DNA from 4 places in the Priestia sp. SIMBA_032 genome. Region 1 is predicted to be linked to each of the others. Evidence: riboswitches for the same ligand, from Rfam matches in the RefSeq annotation. Region 1 holds a riboswitch; each other region holds the start of a gene.
What was found. A riboswitch is a leader RNA that binds a small molecule or an ion and turns the genes downstream of it on or off. The one in region 1 is predicted to bind cyclic di-AMP.
Positions count from the first base shown of each region.

Region 2: it holds a riboswitch for cyclic di-AMP, as region 1 does, so the genes downstream of both, SB717_RS17175 (dicarboxylate/amino acid:cation symporter) here and SB717_RS09970 (APC family permease) in region 1, are expected to answer to the same signal.
Region 3: it holds a riboswitch for cyclic di-AMP, as region 1 does, so the genes downstream of both, gltT (glutamate/proton symporter GltT) here and SB717_RS09970 (APC family permease) in region 1, are expected to answer to the same signal.
Region 4: it holds a riboswitch for cyclic di-AMP, as region 1 does, so the genes downstream of both, SB717_RS17840 (potassium channel family protein) here and SB717_RS09970 (APC family permease) in region 1, are expected to answer to the same signal.

Region 1 is NZ_JAWRXD010000002.1:791,071-794,263, reverse strand. Features, by position in the region: gene SB717_RS09970 (APC family permease) at 6-1,832, opposite strand; cyclic di-AMP (ydaO/yuaA leader) riboswitch at 1,996-2,136, opposite strand; gene SB717_RS09965 (N-acetylmuramoyl-L-alanine amidase) at 2,328-3,193, opposite strand, start outside.
Region 2 is NZ_JAWRXD010000005.1:25,272-28,464, forward strand. Features, by position in the region: gene SB717_RS17170 (NAD(P)/FAD-dependent oxidoreductase) at 1-997, shown strand, start outside; cyclic di-AMP (ydaO/yuaA leader) riboswitch at 1,599-1,753, shown strand; gene SB717_RS17175 (dicarboxylate/amino acid:cation symporter) at 1,934-3,169, shown strand.
Region 3 is NZ_JAWRXD010000031.1:14,429-17,621, forward strand. Features, by position in the region: gene SB717_RS30950 (undecaprenyl-diphosphate phosphatase) at 1-590, shown strand, start outside; cyclic di-AMP (ydaO/yuaA leader) riboswitch at 864-1,003, shown strand; gene gltT (glutamate/proton symporter GltT) at 1,110-2,369, shown strand; gene ytvI (sporulation integral membrane protein YtvI) at 2,583-3,193, shown strand, end outside.
Region 4 is NZ_JAWRXD010000005.1:151,638-154,830, reverse strand. Features, by position in the region: gene SB717_RS17845 (TrkH family potassium uptake protein) at 1-782, opposite strand, end outside; gene SB717_RS17840 (potassium channel family protein) at 786-1,445, opposite strand; cyclic di-AMP (ydaO/yuaA leader) riboswitch at 1,570-1,714, opposite strand; gene SB717_RS17835 (carboxymuconolactone decarboxylase family protein) at 1,830-2,288, opposite strand; gene SB717_RS17830 (Lrp/AsnC family transcriptional regulator) at 2,409-2,864, shown strand; gene SB717_RS17825 (peptidyl-prolyl cis-trans isomerase) at 3,153-3,193, opposite strand, start outside.

The DNA of each region.
Region 1 (3,193 bases):
GTTCATTATTTTTTAAAACGATACGGTACAGTTGTAACAATTACATTTTTACGGTAAAGCAAATGTGCTTTTAACAGCAGACTGGACTGATTGTGAAGGATGTTTTGCCAACTTTTTTTCGTGATGAATTGCGGAATAACGACCGTAATAGCCATATTATTTTCCCGTGCTTTTTCCTCAGCCATATCAATGAATCGAAACAGCGGCCGCACTAAGCTGCGGTATTGAGAATGAAACGTAACAATACGAATATCAGGCTGCCACTTCTCCCACTTCTCCTCCATTCTCTTTTCGCTTTCTCGATCAAAGGCCACGTGCACTGCAATAACGGTATCGCCAATCGTTCTTGCATAATTTAATGAATTTTCTACTACTTTTGTCATTCCTGCTACAGGAACAATGACCACACTTCCTTCAAGCTTTCCAATCTTTTCTCCTTGCTTAATGCGAAGCTGCTCTCCTACCGCTTCATAATGCGTATGAATGCGATGAAAAATATAAACGATAACCGGTAAGAAAACGAGAACGGACCACACTTGTGAAAACTTCGTTGTAAACAAAATAATTAACACCGTTAATGTAATGAGTGCACCAATTAAGTTAATAATTAGCTTTCCTTGCCAGCCGGCCGGCTTTTCTCTAAGCCATTTGACAATCATTCCTGTTTGAGAAAGCGTAAATGGAATGAACACTCCAACTGCATAAAGAGGAATTAATTGTTCCGTTGCTCCTTTAAAAGCTACAAGTAAGACAATAGAAGCAATTCCCAGAGTCACAATTCCATTAGAATAGCCTAGTCGATCGCCACGAATTTGAAACATTCTTGGCATGTATTTATCAGACGATAAGTTTACAGCAAGCAAAGGAAAAGCTGAAAAGCCCGTATTCGCCGCTAGCACTAGGATTAGAGCTGTGGTGCCTTGAATAAAATAATAAAATCCATTTCGTCCAAATACACTCGATGCAATTTGTGATACAACCGTTTCATCTGCTTTTGGAGAAATGCCAAGCCAATAAGCTAAAAACGTGATGCCGGAGAATAAAACGGCTAAAATACCGCCCATCAGCATTAATGTATGAACAGCATTTTTTGCACCTGGATCTTTAAAGTTAGGCACTGCATTTGAAATAGCTTCTACACCAGTCAATGCCGAACAGCCTGACGAAAAAGCTTTTAATAATAAAAATAAACTAATACCTGGCACCACTGTACCGAGAGATGTATGAAGCTCAGGTGAAACTTGACCTGTCACTATTTTGAAGAAGCCCACCGCTATTAACAAAATAAGAGCAATAACAAATAAATAAACCGGATAAGCTAATACAGAAGCGGATTCTGTTACACCTCGTAAATTTAAGACGGTAATAAAAATCACCAGCAAACACGCAATTACTACATTATAATGATGCAGCGTTGGAAAAGCCGAAGTTAAAGCATCGGTTCCTGCTGAAACACTCACGGCAACTGTTAAAATATAATCTACTAACAGTGATCCCCCAGCGATAAGCCCAGGATTTTCTCCTAAATTGGTTTTCGAAACAATATAAGCTCCTCCGCCTTGCGGATACGCATAAATAATTTGACGATATGAAAGAATTAAAGCCGTCAGCAGCACCAATACCCCAATCGCAATTGGAATTGAATACCAATAAGCAAGGACGCCGACTGTCGCAAGTACAATCAAAATTTGTTCTGTTCCATAAGCCACTGAAGATAAGGCATCTGATGATAAAATAGCCAGTGCTTTAAGCTTACTAAGCTTTTGATCGCCTAACTCTTTTGTTTTGAGCGGCTTTCCAATCAATAATCTCTTGAGAACTGAATAGTTCACGTAATTTCCCTCCGATGATTGCTTAGCTACTATTTACTGTTCGTTGCTAAGCTCCGTTACAAGTTGACGAATAAGTGATATTATTCCTAAAAAAATACCTTTTTATGTTAAAAAAGCGCACAAAAAAAACACTAAGGGTTCTCAGCGTTTTTACACAGCTTAAACCTCCTCTCCAAAACGCTTATGGGGTTAGCTGTCGGATTCGGGCTATGAGAGTAGCCCTACCTTTAAAAAAGGATTCACCCCAAGTGACAATGCACAAATTTGGGTCCCCCACTTCTGACGAATTAAGCGATAACAGGTCAATATAATTTTCGGTTAAAGAGTATGATTGATAACATGTTTCTTTCATAACTATCCTTTGTTCTTAGATAATATACTCCCGTACAAATGGTTTGTAAAGCATTATTTTACGTAAACTAGAAAATAGTGCTTAAGGCGCTTTTAAGGGGAAAACAAAAGGCCTTCTGCCTGCTTGCAGAAGACCTTCTTGCTTTAACTTTTTGCTTTTAAAACGGCTGCTAGCTTGTTTTTTGCTTGAGGACCATAAATGCCATCTACATCATAAGGAAGATACACAAGCTGAAAACGTCTGACTGCATCTTTCGTTTGTACTCCATATATTCCGTCTACTGACCCTGCTTTAAAATTCACCGCGTTTAATGCTCTTTGAAGCTGTTTCACAGCTTCTCCAGAATCACCTTGTTTTAAAATTCCATTTGGAAGTGGATATTGTTCCGAAGGTAGTGTTGGTGTTGGTGAAGTTCCTGAAGGAATAACAATTGTTTTTCCAACCTGTAGGGTTAAAGGATCAGAAAGCCCTGTATTCGCTTCTTGAAGCGCTTGTACTGTTATTCCGTACTTCTGTGCAATACTGTACAGCGTATCTCCTTGCTTGATCATATACGTTTTTGGACCCGGTTCAGAAGGTGAAGGATTTGGATTTGGTGTTGGAACTGCACGACGAGGTAAATTTAAATAGACGGCAATTCCTTTTGCATACGATTCACCCATGCTTTTTAAAAATGCTTCGTTTTGAAGAAGTACTGCATCTGTGCTGTTATCAATAAAGGCTATTTCAGTGAGAACTGCGGGCATATTTGTTAAGCGAAGCACCGCATAATTGGCTGATTTTCGTCCGCGATTCGGATGATTATACGACAACAGCGTTGGCTGTACTTGGCCATGTACAATTGATTGAAACGCTTTACTGGCATTGCTGGCGCTTCTATAAACATAATCTTCGTACCCTGTTCCTCCACCGGCATTTACGTGAATAGACATAAATGCATCTGCCCCCCACGAATTAGCTTGAGAAGCACGCTGAGATAACGATAAAAAAGTATCTGTGGTACGAGTGG
Region 2 (3,193 bases), on a different contig from region 1:
AGGAACAGAGCAAAATTTAGAAATTTTAAAAAGCATTTATGAATACTTAAAAGAAAAAATTGATATGCAGTATAAAACGGAAGTAGCCGATTTAATAACAGAAAAAGAAGATGGTCAGCATATCGTGCGCGGTATCGAATTGAAGAATGGTGAAAGAATTACGGCTGATAAAGTGGTTGTTTCACCAGGTCGAGACGGCTCGAAGTGGATGAGCGACTTACTAAAAAAACGCCGTTTAAAAATGATTAACAATCAAGTGGACATCGGAGTTCGAGTCGAAACATCTAACGTTGTTATGGAAGAAATCAACAAGCACTTGTACGAAGGGAAATTCATTTATAATACGTCTGTAGGTACAAGAGTCAGAACGTTCTGCAGCAATCCTTCAGGACATGTGGTAGTAGAGAATCATTCAGGTATTATGTTAGCAAATGGACACGCATACAAAGATCCGAAGCTTGGAAGTCAAAATACGAACTTTGCGCTGCTTGTCTCTCATAAATTTTCGGATCCATTTGATCAGCCGAACGAATATGCGCACGAAGTATCAAGATTAGCTAATATGCTGTCAAACGGGGGCCTGGTTGTTCAAAAGTATGGAGATATTTTAAAGGGCCGTCGTTCAACAGCAACTCGAATTAAAGAGGGCTTTTTAGAACCAACGTTAAAAGAAGCTGTACCGGGTGACTTAGGCTTAGTGCTTCCTTACAATACGATGAAAAGCTTAATTGAAATGACAGAAGCACTGGATCATGTAACGCCTGGGTTAGCATCTGAACATACGCTGTTTTACGGTGTGGAAGCGAAATTTTACTCCGCCCGTCCGAAGTTAAATGATAAGTTTGAAACTGAAATTTCCGGTTTATACGTGGGAGGAGACGGAGCTGGTATTACGCGAGGACTCGCGCAGGCAAGTGCGTGCGGTGTGTGGGTAGCACGTGACATTGTTGAAAAATTAAAGAATCGCAAAGCAAGTTCTGAACCTGTTACTGTATAAAAAAAGAGGCCGTCAGGGCCTCTTTTTTTTATGTGTTAAATAACGAAAGCGACTAAGTAAAAGATAAAGAACTTGTACGGCTCCAACTCCGATAGTTTTATATGATAATTACCCGCTCTTTTTTAAAAAGTATGACGGAATACATCCTTCTATCGTGAGCAGAATTAAATAGAATAAGGCGAATTGACAATGTCCATTTCTTTGCATCAATAAATTCAGTGAAATTTTAGGGAGGGTATATCAAGCAATACAAGGATAAAATCAACAGTTGGAAAGAGTTATTTTTTGTTGAGTAAAATATTTATGAAAGCAGTAAAGTACGCGGGTGTTAGAATAATTATGCAAATTTATGAATGTAATTTAATGAGGAGAAAGTTCACTTTACAAACTATTTTTTGAATTAATTTTTTATCCATTAGATTTTAAGTCTTGTTAAATAACTGTTTGTGGTTTATTGAAATATGATGTAAATATTTTAAAATATAACAATTCTCAACTTTTTATGATAAAATCCTGCATTATTTTTGAATAAAAACTTGACAGAAACATATAAAATGAATTTTAATTAAAGTAAGAATTATTATCATGCAAAAATATTAAAGAAAATTATTTGCTTAATCTCTTTTGTTTTATAAGAGAACGGGGGACCCATATTTGTACGTAGTGTACTTGGGGTGAATCTTGAATAAATCAAGTAGGGTAACTCACGTACCCGAATCCGACAGCTAACTCCGTAAGCATTCAGTGAGGGAATAACAGGTCTATGAAACCATGATATTCTCATGGTTTTTTGTATAGCTAAAAATATTCCTAAACTATTAATCTGAAAATTTTTAATATATTGTATATTTCGAGTGTTATCGCTCTCAATGCATGGTAAAATAAGTATGGTAGTTAGAATCATTCTAATATAATTTATTTATGGGAGGTAAATCTATGAAGCTATCGACAAAGATTATTATCGCGCTAATTGCTGGTGCTGTTGTAGGAGTGTTGATCAATGCTTTTGCTCCAAGTGCTTTTGCTCCGCTGGACAAGTACTTGTTTACACCGCTTGGCCAAATTTTCTTAAGCTTAATTAAAATGCTTGTTGTACCAATTGTGTTTTTCTCTATCACGTTAGGTGTAGCAGGTTTAGGAGATCCTAAAAAACTAGGAAGAATCGGGGCTAAAACAGTTTCCTACTTCCTAGTTACAACAACCGTTGCGATTATTATTGGTTTAATTTTAGCATATGCAATTAAACCGGGTACGTTTGGATCTTTTGATACAAAAAACGCTTCTTTTGAAGCCGAAAAAGCACCGCCGGTTGGAGAGACATTCTTAAATATGATTCCAGTCAACCCAATTCAAGCGATGGCTGAAGGGAATATGCTTCAACTTATCGTTTTCTCTATCTTTATCGGTTTTGGTATTACGATGCTTGGAAGTAAAACAAAAGGGCTTTACAATTTACTTGAGCAAGGCAATGAATTGATGATGTATCTTGTAAATCTAGTGATGAAGTTTGCTCCTTACGGAACATTTGGGCTTCTTGCAACCGCGGTTGGAAGTCAAGGCTGGGAGGCAATTAAAGCGATGGGGCTGTACATGATTGTAGTCGTGCTCGCACTGTTTATCCATTCGATTGTAACATATGGGGGATCAGTCGCTCTTATGGCCAGACGTAATCCTATTGAATTTTTTAAAGGTTTTGCTCCTGCGATGACAGTTGGATTCAGTACATCAAGCAGTAATGCAACGCTTCCGATTTCAATGAATGTGGCTCAAAAAAATCTTCGTGTCCCGGAGTCCATCAGCAGTTTTGTCCAGCCATTAGGTGCTACCATTAACATGGATGGAACGGCAATTATGCAAGGTGTCGCGACTATTTTTATTGCACAAGTATACGGCGTTGACCTGTCGCTGGGTGCTCTTGTGACGGTTGTATTGACAGCGGTGCTTGCTAGTATTGGTACAGCAGGTGTGCCGGGAGTTGGTCTCATTATGCTAGCAATGGTATTGAGTTCGGTTGGCTTGCCTGTAGCAGGTATCGGATTGATTATTGGAATTGATCGCTTGCTTGACATGCTTCGTACATCTGTAAATATTACGGGAGACGCTGCGTGTGCCGTTATTGTGGCTGAGTCAGAAGCAAAACGTATCGATAAATCTGTAACGCAATCAGCTTAATAAGCGTAAAAGCTCTAGCTATAT
Region 3 (3,193 bases), on a different contig from region 1:
AACCAGCTGCTCCAATTGGACCGACAAATCGCTTGAATTTAATGCAGGTAATTGTTGGTTTGTTACCCGCGGGAGTGTTAGGACTTTTGTTTGATGATTACATTGATGAACATTTGTTTTCTTTAAATACGGTGCTAATTGGCTTAGTGTTCGGAGCTGTATTAATGATTCTAGCAGATTTGTTTGGACCTAAACGTCCGCGTGTAGAGACGGTGGACCAAATGTCTTATGGACAAGCACTGGGTATAGGATTGTTTCAATGTATTGCTCTTTGGCCAGGTTTTTCTCGTTCAGGCTCAACGATTTCAGGAGGGGTTCTTCTTGGAATGAGCCATAAGGCAGCCGCAGATTTTACATTTATTATGGCAGTGCCAATCATGGCAGGAGCAAGTGGACTTTCATTGGTTAAAAACTGGCAGTATTTCACATCAGATGCACTACCGTTTTTTATTGCCGGTTTTATCAGCGCCTTTATTTTTGCGCTTATATCGATTCGATTTTTCTTAAAATTAATCAATCGCATTAAATTAGTTCCGTTTGCCATTTATCGAATTGTCTTAGCGGCTATTCTATATTTTGTATTTTTATAAAATAAATACGCATGTTTTTTAGTCATTTAAAATTCTAATAAAGACTTAAAAAGCAAGAAAAAGCTATTGCAACATTGCAATAGCTTTTTTGCATAAATATATATTATTGTCTTTTGAAAGCGTTTTATAAACATGGGTATTGACAAAACGTGTCGAAAAATAGTAAATTAATATTTGTGCAGTATAAAGTTAAGTAAAAGTAAGACTTCTGTTTAGTTTTATTGACTGTAAAAAACGTATGACAACGTATAGATCGTTTTAACTTTATAAAAACTGAATAATAAGCTTAATCGTATAGAGCGGGGGAATCATTATCGGCAGTAAAGCTGCCTTGGGGTGAATCCTTACAAAAGGTAGGAAACTCTCAATTCCGAATCCGACAGTTAACCCCGTTTGCTTTATTGAGAGAAAGAGCCCAAAATAGCGTAAGTAAAAGGCTGTTCTTTCTTAAGAATAGCCTTTTTTTGTTTTTTCAGAAAAGTATATACAAATGTCATACATCTTTGGGGAGGTACATCTATGAAAAAAATTCGTTTTGGTTTGGCTACGCAGATTTTTACCGGATTAATCCTCGGTGTTCTTGTAGGGGTAATTTGGTTTAACGATCCGCGTGTAGTAACATACCTACAGCCGCTAGGAGACCTATTTTTAAGATTAATTAAGATGATTGTTATTCCAATTGTTATCTCAAGCTTAGTCGTTGGAGTTGCAGGAGCAGGGAGCGGTAAACAGGTCGGAAAGCTTGGCGTTAAAACCATTCTCTATTTTGAAATTATTACGACTTTTGCAATTATAATCGGTGTATTGGTTGCTAATATTTTTCATCCTGGGCAAGGTGTAGACATTCATTCAGCACAGAAGAGTGATATTTCACAATACGTTGAAACATCCAAACAGCAAGAAGGAAAGTCAGTGGCTGAAACGTTCTTACACATTGTTCCAACAAACTTTTTCCAGTCAATTGTTGAAGGAGATATGCTAGCAATTATCTTCTTTACAGTGTTATTTGCACTAGGAGTAGCGGCAATTGGGGAAAGAGGAAAGCCAGTTGTACAATTCTTCGATGGCGTTTCTCACGCAATGTTTCACGTGGTAAACCTAGTAATGAAGGTGGCACCAATTGGTGTATTTGCTTTAATTGGTGTAACAGTTTCGAAATTCGGCTTAGAGTCACTCCTTTCATTAGGAAAGCTTGTTATCTTAGTTTACTTAGCGTTAATTTTCTTCCTACTTGTTGTATTAGGAGGAATCGCGAAATGGGCAGGAATTAACATTTTCCACTTATTCCGCTATATGAAAGATGAACTGTTGTTAGCATACAGTACATCTAGTTCTGAGACAGTTCTTCCACGTATTATGGAAAAGCTTGAAAAGATGGGCTGTCCAAAAGCTATCGTATCGTTCGTTGTACCAATTGGTTATACATTTAACCTAGATGGTTCTGTTCTTTATCAAGCCATTGCAGCGTTATTCTTAGCGCAGGTGTATGGTATTGATTTAACGATCGTTCAACAGCTGACACTCATTCTTGTATTGATGGTTACATCTAAAGGAATGGCTGCAGTGCCAGGAACATCATTTGTTGTATTACTAGCTACTCTTGGAACAATCGGCGTTCCGGCAGAAGGATTAGCTTTCATTGCGGGAGTAGACAGAATCATGGATATGGCACGTACAGTTGTTAACTTAGTAGGAAACACACTAGCAGCAATTGTGATGTCTAAATCTGAAGGCAAATTTGACCCTAAAAAAGGTACAGAGGTTATGAGAGCCGGCTAATTTATAAATCAAAAAGCTACTTATTCTATTCAAAAAATTAGAATAAGTAGCTTTTTTCATAATAATTCCTTTATTATTATGGAAATTGACCCTATAATATGTAACATCAGGTATAAATATATCCAAATTTTATTCTTACATAAAAGCAGTCACTGGTTCCTTTCTTTATCAATAAATATAGAGATAGCTTAGCTAGTTGGGGGATAGTAGAGTATGTGGAAAAAGCGAATATGGGTCATCGCCTCGATAGTAATCGTATGTTTGTTAATCCCTTACAGTTTACCGATTGTGTTTGCTTTATTAACAGCATTAGCGCTTGAGGGTATTGTTCAAAAATTGCATCAATCTTTTAAAATGAAGAGAGTCTATGCAGTGCTTATGACCTTCATTTTATATGTTGTTTCGCTCATACTTATTGGATTTTTTATTGTTCGGACAATCGTTACGCAAGTGGTTGCTCTTTCAAAAATAGCGCCTTCATTTGTAAAAGAAATCTATGAAACCGCAATTTATCCAACTATTATTAAGTGGAAGTACTATTCGAACGCTCTTCCTACAGAAGTGATTTCTTCTATCGAGCGCACGCTTGAAAAAACCGTAAATTCATTAGATTCTCTATTAAAAAGTACTGTAGAAATCATCATTAGCTTTGCCGCTACTGTTCCTGGGTTTCTATTAGAGTTTCTTATTTATTTAGTAGCGCTTGTATTTATCAGCCTTGAGCTGCCTGCTATTAAAAATAAAATTAAGTCATTCTTAACAGAAGAAACGAAATATAAGCTACAAGTTGTCATCACTCAGCTTATCCAAGCGGGAGTTGGTTT
Region 4 (3,193 bases), on a different contig from region 1:
CATACTTTGTCTCCTAATGATAAACTTCCGAGTGTATGCGAATTGCTGTACTCTAAGAAAAAAATAAAAAGCATGGCAATCATGTTAATGGCGAAAGTGCTGATAATCATAATTTTTGAATGTAGCGTTAGTTTTTTATACGATTTTTTCACCCACATATCAGCAAGTACTGTAAACCCTAACCCACCAATGATGAACAAAAAAGAAATCGTTATGTTAATAATAGGATCTCCTACATACTGAACTAAGTTATCAGACAGTAGTCCAAACCCTGCGTTATTAAAAGCCGAAATTGAATGAAACAAGCTAAAGAACAGCCCCTTAGACCATCCGAATTCCGGAACCCAGCGTATCGCTAAAAAAATAAGTGCAATAAACTCAATTAAAAATGAAAAGATGAACAGCCTTTTAACTAGCAGGACAACTCCGCCGACGCTCGTTTGATTTAATGCTTGCTGAACGAGCATACGCTCTTTAAATCCAATTTTTTTACCTAGCATCATAAAAATCAGCACGGCAAATGACATAATGCCAAGACCGCCTATTTGAATTAACAGCATAATAATGGTTTGACCAATGACGGTAAAACGCGTACCTGTATCTACGACGGCTAAGCCGGTCACTGTCATAGCGGAAGTAGACGTAAAAAGGGCGTCTACCCAACGGATTGGCTCATTAGTAGAAAAAGGCATCATCAATAGAAGAGCACCGATAATAATTCCTCCGCCAAAAATGGAGACAAGCAGCTGCGGAGGGGTGAGTTTAATGATTTGTTTTTTCATAAGTTAAACTCCTTCTTCTTCAAAACGGTTCAAATCGCGATTATGTCCGATAACAATAAGCATATCTCCTTGTTCAATTATTTCATGCGCGGTAGGCGAAATCACCATTTCCCCGTCTTTTCGCTGAAAGCCGATAATGTTGCAGCCGTACTTGGCGCGGATATTTAAATCAAACAGCGTTTTATTATGAAGTTTTTTAGAGGCGACAATTTCGACAATACTATAATCCTTTGACAGTTCAATGTAATCAATGATTTTTTCTGACACCACGTGATGAGCAATCCGCTTAGCAATATCCCGCTCAGGGTGGATAACTTTGTCCGCTCCTATTTTCTCCAGCACCTTTTGATGATACATATTCACCGCTTTTACCCATACTTGCTTAACGCCCATATCTTTTAAAAGCATCGTTGCAAGAACGCTTGCTTCGATATCATCCCCAAACGAAATAAGAGCATGATCGACATTGCGAATACCTAGCCCTTTTAAGCTAGCTTCATCAATCGCGTTTGCCTGCACAACATATGTAGCTGAGTTGCTATATTTCTTTACTACCTCCTGATTGCGGTCAATAGCGAGCACATCCACATCCAGGTTAGCAAACTCTTCAACCAAACTTCCTCCAAAACGACCTAATCCCAATACAGCAAACTGTTTTTTCATAATGTATTTATTCCTTTCTTCAACTGCTGTGTGTTCTCTTAGCTTATACTTTTTCTAAAAAATTACATCTTTTTCTTAAAAAAAGCGCAAAAAAACACAGGAAGGCTCCTGTGTTTTTTCACACTCTTCCCCCTCAAAACGCTTGCGAAGTTAGCTGTCGGGTTCGGGTTTTAAGAGTAACCCTACCTTTTTAAGGATTCACCCCGGAGCACAATATGTGCGTAAATAATGGGTCCTCCGCTCCGTAATGGATTAAGCGATTTTTATTTAAATGTCTATGATCTATTTTTTAGAATAATGGATTCGATTCATGATACGTTTCACTTCACGAAAGCTATCTTACTCCTGTCGATTTTGTCTGTCAAGATATTTTTAAGAATGACATCACTTGCCCTGTAAGCTGCAAAAATCATATAAATCTAAACTGACAATGAGTTTGTGAAATTGATCAAACAAATTAATAACAGCCAAAAGCTCTAACAGCTGTGTATCACTGTAAAATTTCTTTAATTGATTCATATCAGCATCCGTCAAATCCCTTGGACTCACCCGGTACACATCAATGAATCGAAACAGCAGTCGATCTTTTTCTTCAATTTCTTCTTCTCTTAATACTTTTTGATTAAGCGTCTTATCACCTACATATGACATGCTCAAACACGTCTCACAGCCATTCACACCCGCTAGATAAAGCCTGATTTTTTCCTTTGTTTCCCTTTTTACTATATCGCTGTTCCAAAGCTTGTCGTATAGCTCATCATACAACCTTTTTACATGTGGAATTAAATTCAGTGCTTTTTCAAAATTTGTTCCCTCTTCGTTTGTTAACAAAACTCTTGCCATTTTTCACTCACTCCTTTTTAATTATTATAGTAAGAAAAATGGAGATTTTAGATAACATATAAAACATATTATCTTCTATTACTAATCAAATGAAATGTTAATAAGAAAGAAGGTTTTCAATTGAAAATTGATGAAATTGACTTATCGATTTTGCAGGCGCTGCAGCAAAACAGCCGTCTTTCCTTACGAGAGCTAGGAAAACAAATTAACCTGTCTCCTCCTTCAGTAGCAGAGCGAGTAAGGCAGCTAGAGAGCTTTGGTGTTATAAAAGGATATACAATCGATATTGATTATGAAAAGCTGCAGTTGCCCGTGTCGTGTTTTATTGAAGTAACCATGAAAAACGGAGAGCACGAGCGTTTTAAACGATTTATTTCTCAGTATCCCTATGCTTTATTCTGTGAACGTATCGCCGGGCAAGCCTGCTTCATTACAAAGCTTCAGCTTCCTCACCTGCACGTACTCGAACAATTTATTAATGAAATCACACCCTATGCCAAAACGATTTCACACATCGCCCTTTCCCATGTAGAGATGTCTTCTACATTATTGAGTCATATAAAAGATGAAAAGTGATTGAAACATATGTTCACCATACTAACGAAAAAATCCGAACGATTCATCGTTCGGATCTTCTTTCCACTAAACTACTTTTGTCCCAGCCTCTTTTATTCATCCAACAGCATAAAAAATAACCCTCCAAAACTGGAGGGTATAAATTTTCCGAATAATGAAAGTTTTACAACTTCATTTTATCAGGTGCCGACATTTCTGTCTACTTAAAAATGTAAAAGAACTCTCTATTAATAGAGAGCTCTTTTACCTGCTTGTTTTTTGAAAACAATCAATCTATATAAAAGGGAACTACCTAAGATTAAAAGTCACATGAAACCTTGGCAGTTCAT